4 regions of the Mesorhizobium sp. L2C066B000 genome follow, and region 1 is predicted to be linked to each of the others. Evidence: predicted binding sites of a transcription regulator. Region 1 holds the regulator's gene; each other region holds the start of a gene.
What was found. The regulator LexA, encoded in region 1, represses DNA repair genes until DNA is damaged. The targets are predictions, from matches to a motif close to TGTTCNNNNTGTGTTCNG.
Positions count from the first base shown of each region.

Region 2: the regulator LexA is predicted to act here: its motif matches at 3,189-3,206, upstream of ssb (single-stranded DNA-binding protein).
Region 3: the regulator LexA is predicted to act here: its motif matches at 1,950-1,967, upstream of X733_RS146235 (YifB family Mg chelatase-like AAA ATPase).
Region 4: the regulator LexA is predicted to act here: its motif matches at 1,842-1,859, upstream of recA (recombinase RecA).

Region 1 covers NZ_AYWZ01000019.1:79,882-85,383, reverse strand. Annotated here, with positions in the region: gene kynA (tryptophan 2,3-dioxygenase) at 1-17, shown strand, start outside; gene kynU (kynureninase) at 124-1,365, opposite strand; gene X733_RS139470 (GntR family transcriptional regulator) at 1,535-2,299, shown strand; gene lexA (transcriptional repressor LexA) at 2,505-3,287, shown strand; gene X733_RS139480 (ComEC/Rec2 family competence protein) at 3,281-5,502, opposite strand, start outside.
Region 2 covers NZ_AYWZ01000017.1:49,320-54,821, reverse strand. Annotated here, with positions in the region: gene X733_RS140480 (hypothetical protein) at 777-998, opposite strand; gene X733_RS140485 (ATP-dependent Clp protease proteolytic subunit) at 1,145-1,753, opposite strand; gene X733_RS140490 (SRPBCC domain-containing protein) at 1,783-2,250, opposite strand; gene X733_RS140495 (metalloregulator ArsR/SmtB family transcription factor) at 2,247-2,561, opposite strand; gene X733_RS140500 (hypothetical protein) at 2,695-3,096, shown strand; gene ssb (single-stranded DNA-binding protein) at 3,307-3,840, shown strand; gene X733_RS140510 (DUF2306 domain-containing protein) at 3,878-4,276, shown strand; gene X733_RS140515 (OsmC family protein) at 4,300-4,725, shown strand; gene X733_RS140520 (MarC family protein) at 4,806-5,435, opposite strand.
Region 3 covers NZ_AYWZ01000010.1:58,810-64,311, forward strand. Annotated here, with positions in the region: gene X733_RS1000000167260 (glycosyltransferase) at 1-562, opposite strand, end outside; gene X733_RS146240 (glycosyltransferase) at 747-1,811, shown strand; gene X733_RS146235 (YifB family Mg chelatase-like AAA ATPase) at 2,062-3,594, shown strand; gene X733_RS146230 (malate synthase G) at 3,800-5,502, opposite strand, start outside.
Region 4 covers NZ_AYWZ01000011.1:221,554-227,055, reverse strand. Annotated here, with positions in the region: partial or broken gene alaS (alanine--tRNA ligase) at 1-408, opposite strand, end outside; gene recA (recombinase RecA) at 680-1,783, opposite strand; gene X733_RS144545 (carbohydrate kinase family protein) at 2,066-3,010, shown strand; gene X733_RS144550 (pseudouridine-5'-phosphate glycosidase) at 3,081-3,998, shown strand; gene X733_RS144555 (TfoX/Sxy family protein) at 4,202-4,525, opposite strand; gene X733_RS144560 (GFA family protein) at 4,609-5,106, shown strand; gene sufA (Fe-S cluster assembly scaffold SufA) at 5,250-5,502, opposite strand, start outside.

The DNA of each region.
Region 1 (5,502 bases):
TCCGCACCCGGCTCTAGAGCATTTCACCGTTTAACGTAAACGGCGAAATGCTCTAGCTCTTTGATTTGACGCAATTGCGGACGGAAAACCGCTTCACACTTTTCCTGAAATTGCTCTGGTTTCTCACGTAACCGCGGTCTTCACCGCGAAGCGGGCGTCCTGCCAGGCGCCGGTGCGCAGAATATCCTCCAGGACTTCGACCGCCTGCCAGACATCGCCATATCCGACATAGAGCGGCGTGAAGCCGAAACGGATGGTCGACGGCGCCCGGAAATCGCCGATCACGCCGCGCTCGATCAGCGCGCGCATCACCTGATAGCCATGCGGATGGAGGAACGACACCTGGCTGCCGCGCTGGCTGCCGTCGCGAGGACTTTCCAGTTCAAGCCCGTAGGCGCCGCATCTGGCTTCGACGAGCTGGATAAACAGGTCGGTCAGCGCGATACTTTTTCTGCGCACCGCCGCCATGTCGACGTCGTTCCAGATATCGAGCGCGCCTTTGAGCGCCCGCATCGACAGCACCGGCTGCGTTCCGCACAGGAAGCGGCGGATCCCGCTGCCAACGGCAAAGCCCTGCTCGAAGGCAAACGGCCGCGCATGGCCCCACCAGCCGCTGAGCGGCTGGCTGATATCTCCATGGTGGCGCTCGGCCGCGTAGATGAAGGCCGGCGAGCCCGGGCCGCCATTGAGGTATTTGTAGGTGCAGCCGACAGCGAAATCGGCATTGGCACGGTCGAGTTCGACCGGCAAGGCACCGGCGGTGTGGCAGAGATCCCAGATGATCAGCGCGCCGGCGTCATGTGCCTTGCGCGTCAGCGCCGCCATGTCGCGCAACTGGCCGGATTTGTAGTTGACATGGTTGACTAGGATGACGGCAACGCTGTCGTCGATCAGGTCCTCGATTGCGGCCGCGTCGACGCCCTCCAGCCGCAGCCGCGTTCCCGGCCGGGTCGAGGCGACGCCTTCGGCCATGTAGAGGTCGGTCGGGAAACTGTCGCCCTCGGCAACGATGACCGACCGATCCGGCCGCATGCCGAGCGCTGCGTGCAGCAGCTTGTAGATGTTGATAGAGGTTGTGTCGCAGACCACCGTCTGCCCATCAGCCGCGCCGATCAGTCGCCCGAGCTGATCTCCGAGTTCCACCGGCATGTTGAACCAGCCGGCGGTGTTCCAGGCGCGAATGAGGTCGTGCGCCCATTCCTGCGTGGCGGCCTGCTGCAGTTCGCTGAAGACGACCGCTGACGCGGCGCCCAGGGAATTGCCGTCGAGATAAATCACGCCTTGCGGCAAGACAAAGCGTTCGCGCATGGAGCGCAGCGGATCGGCGGCATCCATTGCTTCGATTGCAGCGAGATCGGGTGTCATCATGATCCGGCGCCCCTCCATGGACAAACGCGCGCGGCGGAGCCTGCCCGCCCAAACATGCCGTCGACTTTGAGTGGTCGCCCTTGAACTGTCAACATTATATATAATTCACCCATTGAAAGGCTTTGATATATAATGCTCAGCCGAGCGTTTTGTCTGATGGATCACGATGCTGGATGACGAGCAGACCTCGAAGACGGAAGTGGCCTATCGCCTGCTCAGGCGCGATATTCTTGCGACCCGGCTGGCGCCTGCCGCGCCGTTGAAGCTGAGCACGCTGCGCAACACCTACGGCATCGGCTGGACGCCGTTGCGCGAGGCGCTGTCGCGGCTGGAGGCGGAACGGCTTGTGACCGCCATCAGCAACCGCGGGTTTGCGGTCGCTCCCGTCTCTCGGGCGGAGCTCGAGGATTTGGCGCGTGCGCGGCTCGTGGTCGAACTGCCCCTGCTGGTGGAATCGGTCGAGAAGGGCGACCGCGAGTGGGAAGACGCGGTCGTTGCCGCCCACTATCGTCTCTCACGGTGCGGGTCTGTTCTCGACGATCCATCGGATGATGCGGTCGACGCGTGGTACGAAAAACACGATGCCTTCCATGCGGCGCTGCTCAGTGCCGCGACATCCAGCTGGCTGCTGCGCTTCAATGCAACGATTTCCGACCAATTGCATCGCCATCACCGCTTTCTGGGTCTGGCCCCCACGCTGCGCGCCGCCGCCGGCCGCACGGATGGGCACCGGAAGGCCGTGGCGGCCCTGCGCGACGCCGTGGCGATCGAACACCATACCGCCCTGATGGAAGCGGCCCTCGATCGCGACGTCGAACGTGCGAAAACTCTGATGACCGCTCACATCGGCTCCACGCTGCAGGTCTATGCCCAGAGCGAACCCGGCGCGGATGCTGCGCAGCCCCGTCCGAAAGGGAAGCGGCGATCGTAACCGACGACGCAGGGCACTTTGTCTTCGTTTCACCCCGTTGCTGGCAACTGGGCGCAGGCGGCGCTCGCAGCGCCGAACGTTACGCTGAACATAACGTCAACACATTCATTAAACTTTAAAAGGTTGCGGAACACAACTGGAACAGATAGTGTTTGTTCTGGGTTTGTTTTTTCCGATTCTGGTTTCAGAACCCTTGGGGGCCGCGATGCTGACGCGCAAACAACATGAGCTTCTGATGTTCATCCATGAACGCCTGAAGGAGAGCGGAATCCCGCCGTCCTTCGACGAGATGAAGGAAGCGCTCGACCTCGCCTCCAAGTCCGGCATCCACCGACTGATCACAGCGCTTGAGGAGCGCGGTTTCATTCGCCGGCTGCCGAACCGGGCGCGCGCGCTGGAAGTGCTGCGGCTACCCGACTCGATCGCACCAGGCCTCAACGCGGCGAGGAAGTTTTCGCCGAGCGTCATTCAGGGCAGTCTTGGTCAAGCCGGCCAAGGGCAAGGCGGCCAGGGACAAGGCGGGATGGGCCAAGGCGGTCTCGGCCGCCAGATCAAGCCGGGCTCGCCGTCGCGTTCGATGTCTGCCGGCAATGACGATGCCGTTTCCTCGATTTCAATCCCGGTGATGGGACGCATCGCCGCCGGCGTGCCGATCGACGCCATCCAGCATCAGACCCATTCGATCTCGGTGCCGCCCGACATGATCATGGGCGGCGAACACTACGCGCTCGAGGTCAAGGGCGATTCGATGATCGAGGCCGGCATTTTCGATGGCGACACGGTCATCATCCGCAATGCCGACACAGCCAGCCCCGGCGAGATCGTGGTGGCGCTGGTCGACGATGAGGAAGCGACCCTGAAACGCTTCCGCCGCAAGGGCGCCTCGATCGCCCTGGAAGCCGCCAACCCGGCCTACGAGACCCGCATTTTTGGACCGGACAGGGTGAAGGTGCAGGGCAAGCTTGTCGGATTGATCCGGCGCTACTGAGCCGGCTTGGGTTTGTACTTTTCACGCTGGTTGTAAGGCGGCAGGCCGCGCGCTTCGCGGGAGAAGCGGCGCTGCTCGTGCCAGGGGCGATACGGCTTGTCGACGGCGAAGCGGATGGTTGGCGCTGCAGCTGCCGATTGCGGATCGAAGAAGACGGCGGCGCTGCCGTCGCGGGCCAGCTGTTTCTTCGTCACGACCAGCACCAGCGGGTCGCGGCACGGATTGTAGGCCGTGGCGTCATCGATGACGATCAGGCTAGCGAAGGCACAGGCCGGCCGCGCCGTCTTGCGGTCTTTGGCAAGGGCTACAATGGCTCCGGAAGGGTGTCGGGCGATACAGAGATCGCCCATGCAATAGAAGGGCGACCCGGGCGGCAGATCGAGCGGATCGAGATCGAACCGCGTATCTGTTGCCTCGAAAATCTCGGGCGGGATAATGGTTTCGGCCCGCAGCGCCCGTTTCCAATTGTCCGTGGTGAATTCGTTGGAGCCTTCGCGGTTGAGGGCGAGTTCGCCGCCACCGATCGGCATGGCCACCAGATGCGCATCCTCGGATATGAGCACGTCGGGCGTAAGCACCTGCGGCACCGTCAACAGGCCGGCCAGCGCGAAAGGCACGGCCGCCAGCCTGAGCCAGGTGGTGGCCATGGTGGCGATGACGAGGGCGACCGCCACCAACAGCACCGAGCGGATGGAGATCAGCCCGACGGCGTCGACCGGCGAGCGCTCGGAAATCCAGGCCGATATAGCGATCATCGCCATCAGACCCTTGCCCATCACATAGAGGAACGGCCCGTCGGCGCCGAACGGCATCGCCAGTGCGCTGAGCACGGCAAAGGGCATGACGATCAACGAAACAATCGGCATCACGGCCAGATTGGCGATCAGGCTGAGCGGCGACACACGCTGAAAATGCCAAATGGCGAACAGCAAGGTTGCACTGCCGGCGATGATCGAGGTCATGGCGAGGCCGCCCATGGCCAGCGCGAATTTTCGCGACAGGAAGCCGACGAAGGAGCGCTTTGCCGGCGGCGTTCTCACCTTGTCGGCGCGGTAATCGGCCCAGCCGGCATAGGCGCCGACAAGGGCGGCGGTGGCGGCAAACGACATCTGGAAGCTGGGACCGACCACCTCGTGCGGCGACACCAGGATGACGGCAATGGCGGAGATCGCCAGATTGCGCATGGTGAGTGCGGCGCGATCAAACAGCACGGCGACAAGCATGACCGCCAGCATGATGAAGCTGCGCTCGGCGGCAACCACGACGCCTGAAATAACGAGATAGGCGGCGATCGAGACAAGCGCTGCCGCGGCCGCATATTTCTTCACCGGCCGGCGCGATGAGAAATCGGGAAACAGCGCAAAGGCGCCACGCAGCAACGCCATGATGGTGCCGGCAACCAGCGCCATGTGCAGGCCGGAGATGGAGATGATGTGGTAGATGCCGGTGCGCCGCATCGCTTCGTTGACCTCGTCCGGGATGCCGGCGCGCACCCCGACAATCAACGCCGCGGCAATCTCGCCTTCGGCGCCGCCGATCTTGCCCCTGATATGGTCGGCAATGTTTTCGCGCGCGTTCTCGATTGCCGAGGAGAGCCGCGCGGCCAGCGGCGGCGGTCCCTGCGTAGCAATGGTTTTCGGATTGCCGAGAAAGAAGCCGCTGCCGCCGATACCGGTGAAATAGCTGTCGAAGGAGAAATCGTAGCTCTCCGGCCGCACCGGACCGGTCGGCGGCAACAGCCTGGCATAGCCGGTGATCAGGGAGCCGGCGGTCATATCGGCGGGAACGGTCCGCGCCGAGAGCCTGACCCGCTTCGGGGCGTAGCGCAACTCGGGGTAAGCGGTCGAAACCACGTCAAGCGTCAGCCTGATGCGCCCGCTCTCCATCTGTTCGAGACTGACGACGCGGCCGGTCAGCCGTGTCTGGATCTCGGAGCCGAGCATCTGCGTTCCGGCGCGCCAGGTCTCGACCTTGGCGGCGACGACGCCGAGCGCGCACAGCATCGCGGCCATGCAGAACAGATGCGTCCTCGGCCGAGGTCGCGTGGCGACAGCGCAACATGTCGCCAGCACCACAATGGCGATTGGCTGCGCAAAGCCGGGCTCGCCGGCCAGCGAGAAATAAATGATGACGCCGGCCGCCAGGAAAACCGGCACCAGCAGGAAGGCGACGCCCCGGTCGAGCTCCGTGTTGGCGGCCGCGGCAAGGCTGCGGC
Region 2 (5,502 bases), on a different contig from region 1:
TCGCCGCCTCAGGTCTGGTGTCAGTGGGATCGGCGGGTTTTCCCGGCCATTCCCTATGTAGGTATTTTTGCCGCCACGTCGAGAGACGCCACACTTCTCGACCAAAGCCGTTTAACCGTCTTTCGCGCGAACGGGCAAGCGGAAAGAACAAAGACCGAACACGCTCCTGACAACGCTGTGCAGAAACTGACAAGGGTGTTTCAGAAACTGACCCTGACGTAAGCTCCCGACGATCACATTTTCCGTAACCGGCTATTCAAGGTTGACGCCGTCGAATCAGGGGCGCACTCTGCCGGAGTCAACGGAGCCGGCCGTCTTTGATGGCCTCGCCGCCCATAGCGGCCTGCGAGACGCCGCAGGTTTTTGCGATTTGTGCTTCGGATTGACACCAGTCGCAACGGACATAGGAGCGGAGCATGACGCCACCGGATAGTCCCTTGAGGCTCCACCTGCTAGTGGAGCCGCGGCGGGCATAAGTGCCAGGTAGTTTCAAGGCATTGGAGTGTATGCGTCCAAACGAACGCATCGCGTCAGTCCAACAAACCACCAGACAAACCGTGACCTGCCGAATCCCACAAAAATCAGAGACGGCTAGTCGGATCGTCGGCTGAATGCCGCGAAGCATCCGAAATCAAAGTCGGTATAACACTACCGGCAGTTTGGATTTGGAATCCAAAAAAAGCCCCGACCGTTAGCGGAAGCAACGGCGGGGCTGTTCTTTTGCGAGGAAGTCGTCGGCGCAGGCTTTCTCTCCCGTATAGTAGCTGGGAGAAGGGCTACCGGCGCGGCGCCTTGATCCCACCCGTGCCGACATCGACAGTGATGCTGCCGGAAATCCTGACATCGGTGTCGCCGATCTTGAACGTGCCGTTCTCGCCGGCAGACAGCGCGTCGTCCGGCTCCGGCTGCGGCGCGGGCTTGGCGATGCGGTAGTCGCCGGTCACGCCGGGCAGGGCGCCTTTCCGCGACGTGCTGGTGCTGCCCCCGGCAAAGGCCATGCTCGATGTCGCCGCCGTGATGGCAAAGGCTATGGTCAGTCTGTTCAGGTGGTAGCGCATGGCAAGACTATAGTGCCGCGCTCAAGGCGAGGCCAGACCAGCGGCGTTGAAATTGAGGGAACACCGGCCTGCATTCAATCCGCCGATCAGGCCGCTGCCTGCTTGCGGGTGTCGAAGACGTGGTCGACGAGGCCCCAGTCCTTGGCCTCCTTCGCGGTCATGAAGAAATCGCGGTCGAGCGTGCGTTCGACATCTTCGTGGGTGCGGCCGCAATGGTGAGCGTAGAGGTCGGCCATGTGCCGCTTGGTGCGCAAAATGCCTTCGGCGTGACGCTGGATGTCGGAGGCCTGGCCCTGGAAGCCGCCCAAAGGCTGATGCAGCACGATGCTGGCATTGGGCAGCGCGATGCGCCGCCCCGGCGTTCCCGCCATCAGCAGGAAGGAGGCCATCGACGCGGCAAAGCCCATGCACACGGTCGACACCGGGCAGCTGACATATTGCATCGTGTCGTAGATGGCGAAACCGCTGGTCACCACGCCGCCCGGCGAGTTGATGTAGAGCGAGATCTCCTTGTCGGGATTGTCCGATTCCAGCGACAGGAGCTGGGCGCAGACCAGCGCCGACATGCCGTCATTGATCTCGCCATTGACGAAGATGATGCGCTCGCGCAGCAGCCGCGAGAAAATGTCGAAGGCGCGTTCGCCGCGGCTCGATTGCTCGATCACCATCGGCACCAGATTGGCAAAGCCGCTCATCTCATTGTCTCCGTTTTGATTTTTCCGGTTCAGGCGGCGCGCAGCAACAGGCGTGGCGCGTTGGCGGCGACAGGCCGCTTGGGCTTGTATGCGCGCAGCCAGAGCCGGCAGCCGGCGCCGGCCATCGCGACCGCAGGCGTCAGGACAAACCCGTCGTGGACGATGCGCAGATGCGTGCCGCCGGAAACGGTGCGGGCGAGTGTGAAGGTGACGATGCTCCCCAGCTCCTCGCGGTCGGCGTCGCCGGAACGCTCGCGCCAGGAATAGCGCAGCAGGCGCCCCGGTTCGGCATCGAGCACTTCGCACTCGATCGGCTTCTCAGGCCCGGCAAAGGCAAAGCGGCTGCCGGTTTCCGGATTGATGTCGTTCGGCATCATCCATTCCGCCAAGAGGTCCGGCACGGTCAGTGCCCGCCACACTTTTTCCGGTGCGTCCGGCAGATCGCATTCGAAGGCGAGGGCATCTTTGGCGGTCTGCGTCTGCTTTTCGTCGGTCATTGGTCCATGTCCTTCAAAACGACCTTCAGTCTTTCGATGCGCTCCGGCCAGAATGCGCGGTAGCGTTCGATCCAGCCGAGCAGCGGCTCGAGCCCTTGCGGATCGGCGCGATAGTAGGCGTTGCGGCCGGCGCGTCTTTCGCTGACTAGGCCTGCGCCGCGCAGCACGGCAAGGTGCTGCGACACCGCCGGCTGCGACACGCTCATGCCGGTGCGCAACTCCGACACGCTCATCTCGCCGGAAGTCAGCCGCTCGTAGACGGCGCGTCGCGTCGGGTCGGCCAGGGCGCGAAAAATCTCTGCTTCGATCATGGCAAAAGCATAAGTCGATACTTATCGATTTGGCAAGGGGTGTTTTGAATGCCGCGTATTGATTGGATCCTGCCGGGCCTCTAAGCCGTGGGGAACAAGATGGGCCGATCATCGCGAGGCAGGAGTAGTATTTATGAATTCCAACGTCGATCTTTCGTCCGCCGAGAACCTCAACGAGGCTCTGAGGCTCTATCGCCGCCTCGTACTCGGTATAGGAGCGATCGCCGTCATCGGTTTCGTGGCCGTGATCTTGTTGGCCAAGCTGGGTACGGCGCTATCGCCGCCACACGGGATTTACATCTTCGGCGAAGGATTGGGGACCTGGGGCCTGATCGCGGTGGTAGCGGCGCTCGTCGCTCAGGTGTGGTGGCACGGGCGCGCGATCGGGAAATTGCTGAATGACCCGGCTCTGAAATCTGAACCTGCAGTCGGGCTGATGTCGGCGCCAACCGTGATCGCACAGCGCGCCCATGGCATGGGCATGGAGTGGAGCGGCTTTTTCGGTCCGTTGCGGCCAGCTAAAAAACGGCGCTGACGACACCGCTTCTCGCCCCTGCGTGTCAGCTAAATCCACGCGCCCGCGTCGGCGATTGCTGCCATTCCTTGACAATCCGTGGTTAACAGTATAGGAACGAAAAGGGAACAAAAACCTTGTGGGAAAAGCCAGCCGCGGCAAGCCAGGATTGTGCGCGGCCTGTAAGGTGAACGACTTGAAATTTGTTTCGGATGAGCACGGAGAAGTGTCATGGCGGGTAGCGTCAACAAGGTCATTCTGGTCGGTAACCTCGGCGCGGACCCTGAAATCCGCCGCCTGAATTCCGGTGATCCGGTCGTCAACATCCGCATCGCCACGTCGGAAAGCTGGCGCGACAAGAACTCCGGCGAGCGCAAGGAAAAGACCGAATGGCACAACGTGGTCATTTTCAATGACCAGATCGCCAAGGTCGCCGAGCAGTACCTGAAGAAGGGCATGAAGGTTTACGTCGAAGGCCAGCTGCAGACACGCAAATGGCAAGACCAGACCGGCGCCGACAAGTACACGACCGAAGTCGTGCTGCAGAAATTCCGCGGCGAGCTGCAGATGCTCGATTCTCGCGGCGAGGGCGGCGGTCAGGTCGGCAACTATGCCGGCGGCGGCGGCGCGAGCCGTGGCTCGGATTTCGGCCAGTCTGGCCCCAATGAGAGCTTCAACCGCGGCGGCAATAGCGGTGGCGGCGGTTCCAAGGGCGGCGGTGGCGGCGGCTCGTCGCGCGAACTGGACGACGAAATCCCGTTCTGAGCTGACGGTAGTTAGCGATATCTGAGGAGAGGGCGCGATGTCGCTCGGACCGCTTCTATCGGCGCGCCCTCCCATTCCATGGCACGCCTTCGCGGCCCTTGCCGCGCTGGCCATTGGCGCTACGCAACTGGCGCTGCCGAAAGGCACGACGCGTCATCGTGTCGTCGGCTATACTTGGGTGGCGCTGATGCTGGTCGTCGCCATCTCCAGTTTCTGGATCCAGCAGATACGCCTCGTCGGTCCGTTCAGCCCGATCCATCTCTTGTCGATTTTAGTGTTGATCGCCGTGCCGCTGGCGGTCTGGCACGCGCATATGCATCGGGTCGCGAAACATCGCAGGGTCATGATATCGCTGTATGTTTTCGCCCTGATCGGCGCCGGCGTGTTCACGCTGCTGCCGGGGCGGATCATGCACACGGTCGTCTTCGGCCAGTGACGCTTTCTGAAAGGAAGATTGCCGTGAAAGCACGGATTAAATGGGTCGAGGAGCGCACCTTCGTCGGCGAGTCCGGCAGCGGCCACAAACTGGTGCTGGGGACCGCCCCCGGGCCGGAAGGCAAGACGCCAGGTCCGAGCCCGATGGAGCTGGTGCTGATCGGCACCGGCGGCTGCTCGGCCTATGATGTCGTCCACATCCTCGAAAAAGGCCGCGAGGCGATCGAGGACTGTGTTGTAGAACTCGACGCCGACCGGGCCGAAACCGACCCCAAAGTCTTCACCCGCATCCACATGCATTTCATCGTCACGGGCCACGCGCTGTCGCGCGACAAGGTCCAGCGCGCCATCAACCTGTCGATCGAGAAATACTGCTCGGCCTCGGCCATGCTGGCCAAGACGGCTGTCATCACCCACGATTTCGAGGTCGTCGATACGGCGGTGGAGTAGGGAGCAGGGAGCAGGGAGCAGGGAGCAGGGAGCAGGGAGCAGGGAGCAGGGAGCAGGGAGCAGGGAGCAGGGGCTGCCGTTCACCCCGCCATCAGCGCCTTGATCCCATCCGCGACGAACTGAACCGCAAGCGCGGCCAGGATGACGCCGAGCAGGCGGGTGAGGATCGAGCGGCCGGTCTGGCCGAGGATGCGGTCGATGCGCTCCGACAGCACGAACACCAGATAGGTGATGGCAAGGCAGACGAAGATGATGCCGACCAGCGCCGCTTGTGCTGCAAAACCCTGAAAAGAGCCCGACAGTAGCACAGTCGCCGAAATCGCACCGGGGCCGGCGATCAGCGGGATCGCCAGCGGGAAGGCCGCGATGTTGTGGATCATGTCCTTGGTGATGGCGACGTCGCCGATCTTCTCCTTGCGGTCCTGGCGGCGCTCAAACACCATTTCGAACGCGATGAAGAACAGCAAAAACCCGCCGGCGACGCGGAAAGCCGGCAACGTGATGCCGAACACCGACAGGATGGACGCCCCGGCCACCGCAAACAGCGCCATCACCAGGAAGCCGATGATCGAGGCGCGCACCGAAACCTGCTGACGTTCCTCGCGGTTCATGCCGCGTGTCACCGCGAGGAAGAGCGGCGCGAGACCTGGCGGGTCGATGGTCACCAGAATGGTGACGAAGGCGTTGAACAGGCTGTCGAAACTCGGCATCGCTGACCCCTCCCGCCGGGCCGGACCCCTGCGCCACGATAGTGGTAGAGCAAAGCCTGGCCGGTGG
Region 3 (5,502 bases), on a different contig from region 1:
CGGTGCCCCGATCAATAAATAATAATGTCGGGTCAGCTTCGGTGTCGACATGCAGGTAGCCGCTCATTTTCGGCATCGATCGCGGGTCGTTCAGGTGGAATACGGGATGACCGCCCGCAAGCAGTTTGCCGGCCGTATCTATCACCACCTCATCGGAGCTCGACATCGCCGCGATACGGGTGTGGCTGAGATGCGCTCTCACATGGCATTCTATGAAGTCAGGGTGCCAAGCATCGTCACCGTCAAGAAAGGAGATCAGGGGTCCGGCCGTCGCGTCAAGCCCGGTCATCATTGTTGCCAACTGCCCGCCATTTTGCAGTCGGGGCAGAAGGCGGAAACGACTGTCGCCAAGCTGAGACAGACACTCTTCAATCCTTCGGCGGGAAGCGTCGGTCGAAAAATCATCGACCACCACGCACTCGAACGCAGTGTATGTCTGCGCCGCTACGGATCGGATCGCAGTGTCGATGAATGCCTCTTGATTGAAACAGCCTACGCAAACGGATACGGTTGGTAGCGCGATGTGAGAACCAGCCCCGCTTGGGACGATGTTTTCTTTCAAGAGGCGCTTCTCCGTACACCAGATTTGATCGCCTGAGATATTCCGTCGATCAACTGGCGATGTTTCTTTGCCAAATTTCTCTCTGTCGAAGCGAGTTTTGCCCCGCACTCAAGATCGCAATTGCCGCATGTTGACCCTACAGCACGGGTATCGCCCTCCTACCAAATTCGAGATTGTCAGAGCCATGCTGCGTCATGGCCACAAAGTCAGAAAGGGGCACCCTTCCGCGAAGTCGCAACCTGCTCTTCAGGCCAGTTTGCTGTCTGACGATCCGTTCATATCCTATTCGGGAATGTCCGGTACGCCGCTCGGATTAGCAAGTCATATGCCTTTCCTTCCACGCGGCCACCGCGCCTGGTTTCTCATCTCGCCAACCTGGTCCATCGAAAACAGTGCTAGCGTCAAAACCATCCGGACCTATGCCGTTCTGCATAGACTCAAGAACCCCCGTCACTCGCTAATCTTCCTATCCAACACTCAGGCCGAGGCTGATCTGTTGAATCAGTCCGGCGAGGCCGCCGTCCTGCACAACAAGACGTCAACAACCTCCGAACACATATTCAGGCCTCTCGATGACGTCCCTGTAGAATTTGATGCAATCTACAATGCGCAGCTGGCTCCGTGGAAGCGCCATGACTTGTCGCTTGGCATCCAGCGTTGCGCATTTGTCTTCTATCGAGATTCAAGCGGATCCTCCACGACGGAGTCGGAAAGAGCGCGAATAAATCGGCATAGGGAGCTCGCGCCGCATCACGTCTTTATCAACGAGTTTGACGGCACCGGCAAGCCTGTCCGATTGGCACCGGCTCAGGTGAACACGCATCTAAATCGTGCAGCCGTGGGAATCTGTCTCTCTCACCTGGAAGGACCAATGTTCGCCAGCACGGAATATCTTCTCGCGGGCCTTCCAGTGGTCACGACGCCGAACCATGGCGGCCGAGACCTTTATCTGGATGACGACTATTCGCTCACAGTTCCACCCGATCCTCGATCCATCGCGGAGGCTGTCTTAGCGCTGAAGGAGCGACGAATTCCCCGGGATTACATTCGTTCGCAAACTTTGAAACGAATCGAACGAGACCGCGGGCGGTTCATAGACCTTGTAAACGAGATTTTTCTGGAGAGCGGCTCTTCGCGCCGGATCGCCCTGCCTTGGCCTTTCAGATATCCTGTCATGGAGTGGCTTCCACCGCAGGTCGCGATCGATCGATCGCTTTCAGGTTCGGTCGATGCCTTCATCACCGCTTAGAAGCAACACCCTCAGATCGCCGAAGGGCCTAGTCGCCCTTGTTAAACGCGGTCGAGGAGGCGGAGCAGCCGTTCCATTTTGCTTGACCATCTTCCTTTTTTGCAACCGGCACAGCGCGCTGCAGCCACCACGAATGCATGTTCCTGTAATGTTCTTGCCTTGGCCTGAAATCTATGGTTGTCTTGTCCTGACGTCGCTCGCGGTCTGAACCACAAGGCCGAGGCGAGCCGATATCCGGGGGCAGAGCAAGATGGTGGCGCGGGTTCGCACGGTTGCTTTCCAGGGCATCGAGGCCGTACCGGTCGATGTCCAGGTGATGATCGCGCCGGGCAAGGTCGGCATGCAGATCGTCGGGCTGGCCGACAAGGCGGTGGCCGAAAGCCGCGAGCGCGTGCAGGCGGCACTGCATGCGTCGGGGCTGTCGATGCCGTCGAAGAAGGTGACGGTCAACCTGGCGCCTGCCGATCTTCCCAAGGAAGGGAGCCATTACGACCTGCCGATCGCGCTCGGCCTGATGGCTGCACTCGGCGCCATTCCGGGCGACATGCTGGCCTCCTATGTCGTGCTCGGAGAATTGTCGCTCGACGGCACCATTGCCACGGTCGCCGGCGCGCTGCCGGCGGCGATCGGCGCCAATGCCGAGGGAAAGGGCCTGATCTGCCCGTTCGGCTGCGGGCCGGAAGCGGCCTGGGCGGGCAAGGATTTCGACATATTGGCGCCGCGCAGCCTGATTGCCATCGCCAATCATTTTCGCGGCACGCAGGTGCTGTCGCGGCCCGAGCCCGGCATCCATGTCTCGGCCCGCGACCTGCCCGACCTTTCAGACATCAAGGGCCAGGAAAGCGCCAAGCGGGCGCTGGAAGTGGCGGCGGCCGGCGGCCACAATCTGTTGATGGTCGGGCCTCCCGGCTCGGGAAAATCGATGCTGGCGCAGAGGCTGCCTTCAATTCTGCCGCCACTGGCGCCCAAGGAACTTCTTGAAGTCTCGATGATCGCCTCGGTGGCCGGCGAGCTCGGCGAAGGCAAGCTCACCGACCGGCGGCCGTTCCGCGCCCCGCACCATTCGGCTTCGATGGCGGCAATGGTCGGCGGCGGCATCAGGGCGCGGCCGGGCGAAGTATCGCTTGCCCATAACGGCGTGCTGTTCCTCGACGAGTTTCCCGAATTCACGCCGCAGACCTTGGATGCGCTGCGCCAGCCACTGGAGACCGGCGACTGCATGATCGCGCGCGCCAACCACCGCGTCACCTATCCAGCGCGCATCCAGCTGGTGGCGGCGATGAACCCGTGCCGTTGCGGCATGGCCGGCGAGCCCGGCTATCGCTGCCTGCGCGGTGAGCGCTGCCGCACCGACTACCAGGCGCGCATTTCCGGCCCGCTGCTCGACCGCATCGATCTCAGGATCGAGGTGCCTGCGGTTTCGGCCGCCGATCTGATCCGGCCGGATCGGGCGGAGAAAAGTGCCGCCGTTGCGCAGCGCGTCGCGCGCGCCCGCACCATCCAGCGCGAACGGTTCGAGCGGCTCGGCGTGACCAGCGCGACCACCAACGCGCATTGCTCGCCTTCTGTTATCGAGGACATCGCGATGCCGGATGCCGCCGGCCTGTCGCTGCTGAAAGACGCCAGCGAGAAACTCGGCTTTTCCGCGCGCGCCTATCACCGCGTGCTCAAAGTGGCGCGCACACTGGCTGACCTCGACGCCAGCGAAACCGTCGGCCGAATTCACCTGGCCGAGGCGATTTCCTACCGCATGATGTCGGAGCGGGTAGCGCAGGCGGCGTAACGCTCCTCCTTGAGGGGAAGGTGGCCCCGAAGCGGCAGGGTGGGGGTCGCCGAAGAATGGTCGATCTTTTTGGAGCCGAGCCGAGAAGGGGCCTCTGCAATGACATTGCTTGTAGTGTCGTCCGAAGGGAGTCGCCGCACTTCACGCAGGACCCCACCCGGCCCTTCGGGCCACCCTCCCCTCGAGGGGGAGGGAAACGCAGGCGCTAATTCGCCCGCTCTTTCGCCTTCAGCTCCAGCCTCCGCGCGTGCAGCACCGGCTCCGTATAGCCGTTCGGCTGTTCGCGGCCTCTAAACACCAGGTCGCAGGCGGCCTGGAAGGCTATGGAATTGTCGAAATCGGCGGCCATCGGGCGGTAGAGCGGGTCGCCGACATTTTGGAGGTCGACGATCGCTGCCATGCGCCGCAGCGAATCCATCACCTGGATCTGCGAGCACACCTTGTGGTGCAGCCAGTTGGCGATGTGCTGCGAGGAGATGCGCAGCGTGGCGCGGTCTTCCATCAGGCCGACATCGTTGATGTCGGGCACTTTCGAGCAGCCGACGCCCTGGTCGATCCAGCGCACGACATAGCCCAGAATGCCTTGCGCATTGTTGTCGAGCTCGCGCTGGATCTCGTCGGGGGTCCAGTTCGGCCGCACCGCCACCGGCACCGACAATATATCATCGAGCTTCGCCTTCGGCCGGCTCTTCAGCGCCGCTTGGACGGCGTGGACATCGACCTTGTGATAGTGCGTGGCGTGCAGCGTCGCCGCTGTCGGCGACGGCACCCAGGCGGTGTTGGCGCCGGCCTTGGGATGCGCGATCTTCTGTTCCAGCATCGCCGCCATCAGATCCGGCATCGCCCACATGCCCTTGCCGATCTGGGCATGACCGGCGAGCCCGCATTCGAGCCCGATGTCGACATTCCACGCCTCATAGGCGGAGATCCAGGCGGCCTGCTTCATGTCGCCCTTGCGGATCATCGGCCCGGCTTCCATCGAGGTGTGGATCTCGTCGCCGGTGCGGTCGAGGAAGCCGGTGTTGATGAACACGACGCGCTCCTTCGCCGCGCGGATCGCCTCCTTGAGGTTGACGGTGGTGCGCCGCTCCTCGTCCATGATGCCCATCTTGATGGTGTTTGCCGCCATACCGAGCAGCGCTTCGACGCGGTCGAAAATCTCGACTGCGAAGGCGACTTCCTCCGGCCCATGCATCTTCGGCTTCACCACATACATTGAGCCCGCGCGGGAATTCATCCGACGCCCGTTGGCGCCGACATCGTGCAGCGCGATCAGCGCCGTCATCGCCGCATCCAAGATGCCTTCCGGCACCTCGTTGCCATCGCGGTCGAGGATGGCCGGATTGGTCATGAGGTGACCGACGTTTCGCACCAGCATCAGCGAGCGGCCAGGCAAGCTCAGCGCGCCACCACTGGGCGCGGTCCAGGCGCGGTCCGGATTGAGCTTGCGCGTGAAGGTTTTGCCGCCCTTGCTGATTTCCTCCGCCAGATCGCCCTTCATCAGGCCGAGCCAGTTGCGGTAGACGATGACCTTGTCCTCGGCATCCACCGCCGCGACCGAATCCTCGCAGTCCTGGATGGTGGTCAGCGCCGATTCCAGGATCACGTCGGCAATGCCGGCCGGGTCGGTGCGGCCGATCTGGTTGGTGCGGTCGATGAGGATCTCGATGTGCAGGCCGTTCTGGACCAGCAGGATGGCTTCCGGGTTGGCACCGTCGCCGCGATAGCCGGCAAATTGTTTCGGGTTGGCCAGCGTGGTGCCGCCGGCGCCAGCGCCGAGCCGCAAGGTGCCACCCGAAACCGTCAGCCCGTTCACGCCGGCCCATTTGCCCGAGGTGAGCGGCACGGACTCGTCCAGAAAACTCTTCGCCCAGGCAACCACCTTGGCGCCGCGCACGGGGTTGAAGC
Region 4 (5,502 bases), on a different contig from region 1:
CGCCTCGTCATCGGTGTGATAGACGGTGACCAGCAGCTTGTCCTTGTTCAGCCCGAACTCCTTGGTGATCAGGTTCCAGGCCAGTTCGATGGCGCGCTCCTTGAAATAGTCGCCGAAGGAGAAATTGCCGAGCATTTCGAAGAAGGTCAGATGGCGCGCGGTGTAGCCGACATTGTCGAGGTCGTTGTGCTTGCCGCCGGCGCGCACGCTTTTCTGCGCAGTGGTGGCGCGCGAATAGGACCGCTTCTCCAGGCCGGTGAAGACGTTCTTGAACTGCACCATGCCGGCATTGGTGAACATCAGCGTCGGGTCGTTGCGCGGCACCAGCGGGCTCGAGGCCACGACCTCGTGGCCCTCCTTGCGGAAATAGTCGAGGAATGTCGACCGGATCTCGTTCACGCCACTCATGAGTGCTGCCTTTTCGCGAAAACCGCCGGCACGGCCGGCGGACACTGGTCTCTGCTTTTTAGAAGATTGACTTGGCCTTTTAGCGGGCACGCCCCACCCTGTCCAGAAACACGGAATTGGGCCAATCCGGCAACTGCCAAGCCGGCTTCACGCTGCCCAAAAACGAAAACCGCCGGCGCGAAGGCCGGCGGTTTGAAACGCAATACTAAAGAACTCGGTTACTTAAGCATCGGATAATAGACTGGATTTATGGCCGAACTCTGGCCGTGCCCTACATGGCGCCGGATTCTTCCTCGAAGCCGTCGTCGCTTTCGCCGCGCTCGGGGCCGCCATTTTCAAGAAACTTCTCGGCGATCAGCCCGGCATTCTGCCGCAGCGCAAGTTCGATCTCACGCGCCGTGTCGGGATTGTCGCGCAGGAACAGTTTGGCGTTTTCGCGACCTTGGCCGAGACGCTGCGAATTGTAGGAGAACCAGGCGCCGGACTTCTCGACCACGCCGGCCTTGACGCCGAGATCGACCAGTTCGCCGGTCTTGGAGACGCCCTCGCCATACATGATGTCGAACTCGACCACCTTGAAGGGCGGCGCCAGCTTGTTCTTGACCACTTTGACGCGGGTCTGGTTGCCGACGACCTCGTCGCGGTCCTTGACCGAGCCGATGCGGCGGATGTCGAGGCGCACCGAAGCGTAGAATTTCAGCGCGTTGCCGCCGGTCGTGGTTTCCGGCGAACCGAACATGACGCCGATCTTCATGCGGATCTGGTTGATGAAGATGACCATGGTGTTGGAGCGCGAGATCGAGGCAGTCAGCTTGCGCAGCGCCTGGCTCATCAGACGCGCCTGGAGACCGGGCAGCGAATCGCCCATCTCGCCCTCGATTTCAGCGCGCGGCGTCAGGGCGGCCACCGAATCGACGACCAGAACGTCGATGGCGCCGGAACGCACCAGCGTGTCGCAGATTTCCAGCGCCTGCTCGCCGGTGTCCGGCTGCGAGATCAAGAGGTTTTCCAGATCGACGCCGAGCTTGCGGGCATAGACCGGATCGAGTGCGTGCTCGGCATCGACGAAGGCGCAGATACCGCCTTTCTTCTGGGCTTCGGCAACTGTGTGCAGCGCCAGTGTCGTCTTGCCCGAGCTTTCCGGCCCGTAGATCTCGACAATGCGGCCGCGCGGCAGGCCGCCGACGCCAAGCGCGATGTCGAGGCCCAGCGATCCGGTCGGCACGGTTTCGATCTCGACGACCTGCTCGTTGGCGCCAAGCCGCATGATCGAGCCCTTGCCGAAGGCGCGCTCGATTTGCGACAGCGCCGCGTCCAGAGCCTTTGATTTGTCCACCGCTTTGTCCTCTACAAGCCGCAAAGAATTCTGAGCCATGATACATCACCCCTTGGTCGTCAATGAAGGCCGGACAATCCGTAATCCCTGCCCATTTTGTACTACTTTTGTTCTCGTTTGGCAAGAGGGGTCAAATATCTGAAAAGCAATCTTTATCCGGATTTGTTCTTTTTTTGTCTCATGGTTTCGTTTCCGGATGTATCCACCATTGGGCCAGACGCGCCGGCTGTTTCGATCGGCCGAATCGCCGGCTTGCCTGCGAAGCTCCGCCGCACAGCGTAGCGCTTGTGCGGCTCGAATAACAAAGGTCATATCGCCGGCATGGTGAAATCAGCAAAGATACTGGCGGTGGGCGGCGCCCATATCGATCGCCGCGGCCAGGTGTCGGGCACGTACGTGCCCGCGGCGTCCAACCCCGGCACGATGCGCGAGGATGTCGGCGGCGGCGTATTCAACGCGCTGCGCAGCCTGGTGCGGCGCGGCGTCTCGGCCTCGCTTTTGTCGGTGCGCGGCGGCGATGCCTCGGCCGAGACGGTTGCGCGCGCCATCGCCGACTCCGGCATTGCCGACCTGTCGGCGGTTTTCCTCGACCGCACGACGCCGAGCTACACGGCGCTGATCGATCGCGACGGCGAGCTGATCACCGGCTTTGCCGATATGGCGCTCTACGATTTGGCGTTCCCCAAGCAGATCCGCCGCTCCAAGGTGCGCGAGTTGGTCGCCGAGGCCGATGCGGTGCTCTGCGACGCCAATCTGCCATCAACGGCGCTGGAGCGGCTGGTGGGGCTCGCCGCCGGCAAGCCGGTGTTCGCCATCGCCATTTCGCCGGCCAAGGTGGTGCGGCTGATACCGGTGCTGAAGGAACTCGCGCAGGTCTTCATGAACCGGCGCGAGGCCATGGCGCTGGCCGGCGTCGATGCCAATGCCACCGAGCGCGAGACCGTCGACGGACTGCGCTGCAGCGGCCTCACCAGTGGCGTGGTGACGGCGGGCGACGGCCCGGTGCTGGGATTCGACGAAGCCGGCGCCTTCTCTATCCTGCCGCCGGCGCCGAGAAAAGTCGCCGACGTCACCGGCGCCGGCGACGCGCTGGCCGGCGCCACCATCGCTGCCCTGCTGCGCGGCCTGGCATTGCGCCAAGCCCTCCGCGAAGGCGTTGCCGCGGCGACGCTCGCCATCGAAAGTTCGGATGCCGTGCCGGCCTTCACCGCCGCGACCTTCACCGAGGCACTGGCTCTTGTGCCCGACGCGCAGGAAATGGCATGAGGGCGGCCAATTGCCATTGCCGGAGCGCGACGTCCAAGCGGACGCGCGGATCTCCGGATCGGAGACCATCATGACACCGCAAAGCGCCCGCCCCTTCATCGACCTCCACGCGCCCGTGGCCGAGGCGCTCGCCGCTGGCCGCCCCGTCGTGGCGCTGGAAAGCACCATCATCACCCATGGCATGCCTTACCCCGACAATGGCGCCATGGCCGCCAATGTCGAAAAGATAATCCTGGACAATGGCGCGGTGCCAGCGACGATCGCCGTGGTCGCCGGCCGCATCAAGATCGGGCTTTCCGACGGCGAGCGCGAGTCGCTGGCCATGACCGGCGACGCCATGAAGCTGTCGCGCGCCGATCTCGGCTTTGCGGTGGCGCAAGGCCGCACCGGCGGCACCACGGTCGCCGCCACCATGATCGCCGCTGACATGGTCGGGATAAAGGTGTTCGCCACCGGCGGCATTGGCGGCGTTCACAAGGGCGCGGAAAAGAGCTTCGACATCTCGGCCGATCTCGACGAGTTGGCGCGCACGCCGGTCATCGTCGTCTCGGCCGGCGCCAAGGCGATCCTCGACATCGAAAAGACGCTGGAAGTGCTGGAGACGCGCGGCGTGCCGGTGATTGGCCATGGCTGCGAGACGATGCCGGCCTTCTGGTCGCGGCATTCGCCGTTCCGCGCGCCGCTGACCCTGCACAGACCGGAAGAGATCGCGCATTTCTACAAGACCAGGGCGGCACTTGGCCTGGTCGGCGGCATGCTGATCGCCAACCCGGTGCCGCAGGACGATGAAATCCCGGCCGACGAGATGGCCGGCTATATCGAGGCCGCGCAGAAGGCGGCGGAAGTGCAGAACGTGACCGGTAAGGCGGTGACGCCGTTCCTGCTGGGCAAAATCCTCGAACTGACCGGCGGCCGGAGCTTGAAGACCAACATCGCGCTGGTCGAGAACAATGCGCGGCTGGCGGCGAGGATTGCGACGGCGCTGTAGGATCGCCTACGTCGGCGGGACAGCACCCCCCTCTGGCCTGCCGGCCATCTCCCCCGCAAAGAGGGAGATTAACAGCTTAGCCGCAGGCTCCCATTTTCAACGTTGGTGATTGGCGAAGGCCAATGTGACAACTGATCTCCCCCCTTGCGGGGGAGATGTCCGGCAGGACAGAGGGGGGTGGGAAGAAACGCGGCGGTCCCGGTTCACTTCCCAGCCCGGCGTCCCGCCTCATACGCCCGGCGCGCCCACACCCTCATCTCATCAGGATCATCAAACGCGCTGTCGGGAATGCTCCAGTACGGCATCGCGACCAGCTTGCCGTGGCGGGTGCCGGTATAGGTCCATTGCTTGCAGCCGGCGGCTTCGAAGTCGGGCGCGCTTTGCTCGTCAGCCTTGAGCAGCAATTCGCCGCGCAGCACGATGGCAACGATGACGCCGTCGAAATAGATACCCTTGCCGCCGAACAGTTTTCGGATACTGACCGGGCCGAGGCCTTCGAACAGTTCTTCGATGCGTTCATTGTCCATGCCGCAATCATGTCACCGGGCTTGCCACGGCTGCAATCAAAAACCATGCTGGCAAGTTGAGAGCCATCCGTCGGAGTTTTGTCATGCCGCTGCTGCTCAAGGGATCCTGCCGCTGCGATGCCGTCCATTTCGAGGTGGAGAGCAACACGCCGGTGCCGTTCATGCTGTGCTACTGCTCGATCTGCCGCAAGCAGCAGGGCGGCGGCGGCTTCGCCATCAATCTCGGCGCCGATTACAAGACGCTGAAAATCAAGGGCAAGCGCAATCTCGGCGTCTACCAGGCCGAGATCGCGGACGACGAGCATCCAAAGTGTGAGATTTCGACGGGCGAGCGCAATTTCTGCAAGAAGTGCGGTTCGGCGCTCTGGCTCTACGATCCGACATGGCCGGACCTGGTCCACCCCTTCGCCTCGGCAATCGACAGCGAGCTGCCGAAGCCGCCGGAGAAGGTGCATCTGATGTTGAAATACAAGGCGAGTTGGGTCGAGCCGGTGATCGGCAAAAAGGACAAGGCGTTCGACGTCTATCCCGAGGAATCGATCGCCGACTGGCACAAGCGGACGAAGATGTGGGTAAAGTGAGGGCTCGGAGCGCGACTTGCGATGGTTAGCACTGCCCCTCACCCGGCCCTTCGGGCCGTTCGTCATTCGAAAAGCCAAGCAATTGGCTTTTCGCCCGCTGCGCGGACCATTCCTCACCTCCCCGTGAACGGGGATAAGGAAGATCAGGCCGAAGCGCGCGCCTCAGCCAGCGCCTTCAGGTCGGCGGGCTTCAGTTCGACGGATTCGCCGCAGCCGCAGGCCGAACTCTGGTTCGGGTTGTGGAAGGTGAAGCCGGTGCGCAGCGTGGTCTGCTCGAAATCCATCTCGGTGCCGAACAGGAAAAGGGCAGCCTCGGGCGCGACATAGACATGCGCGCCGTCGCGTTCGATATGGTCGTCCTTGGTGTTGGGCTCGGTCACCAGGTCGACCGTGTAT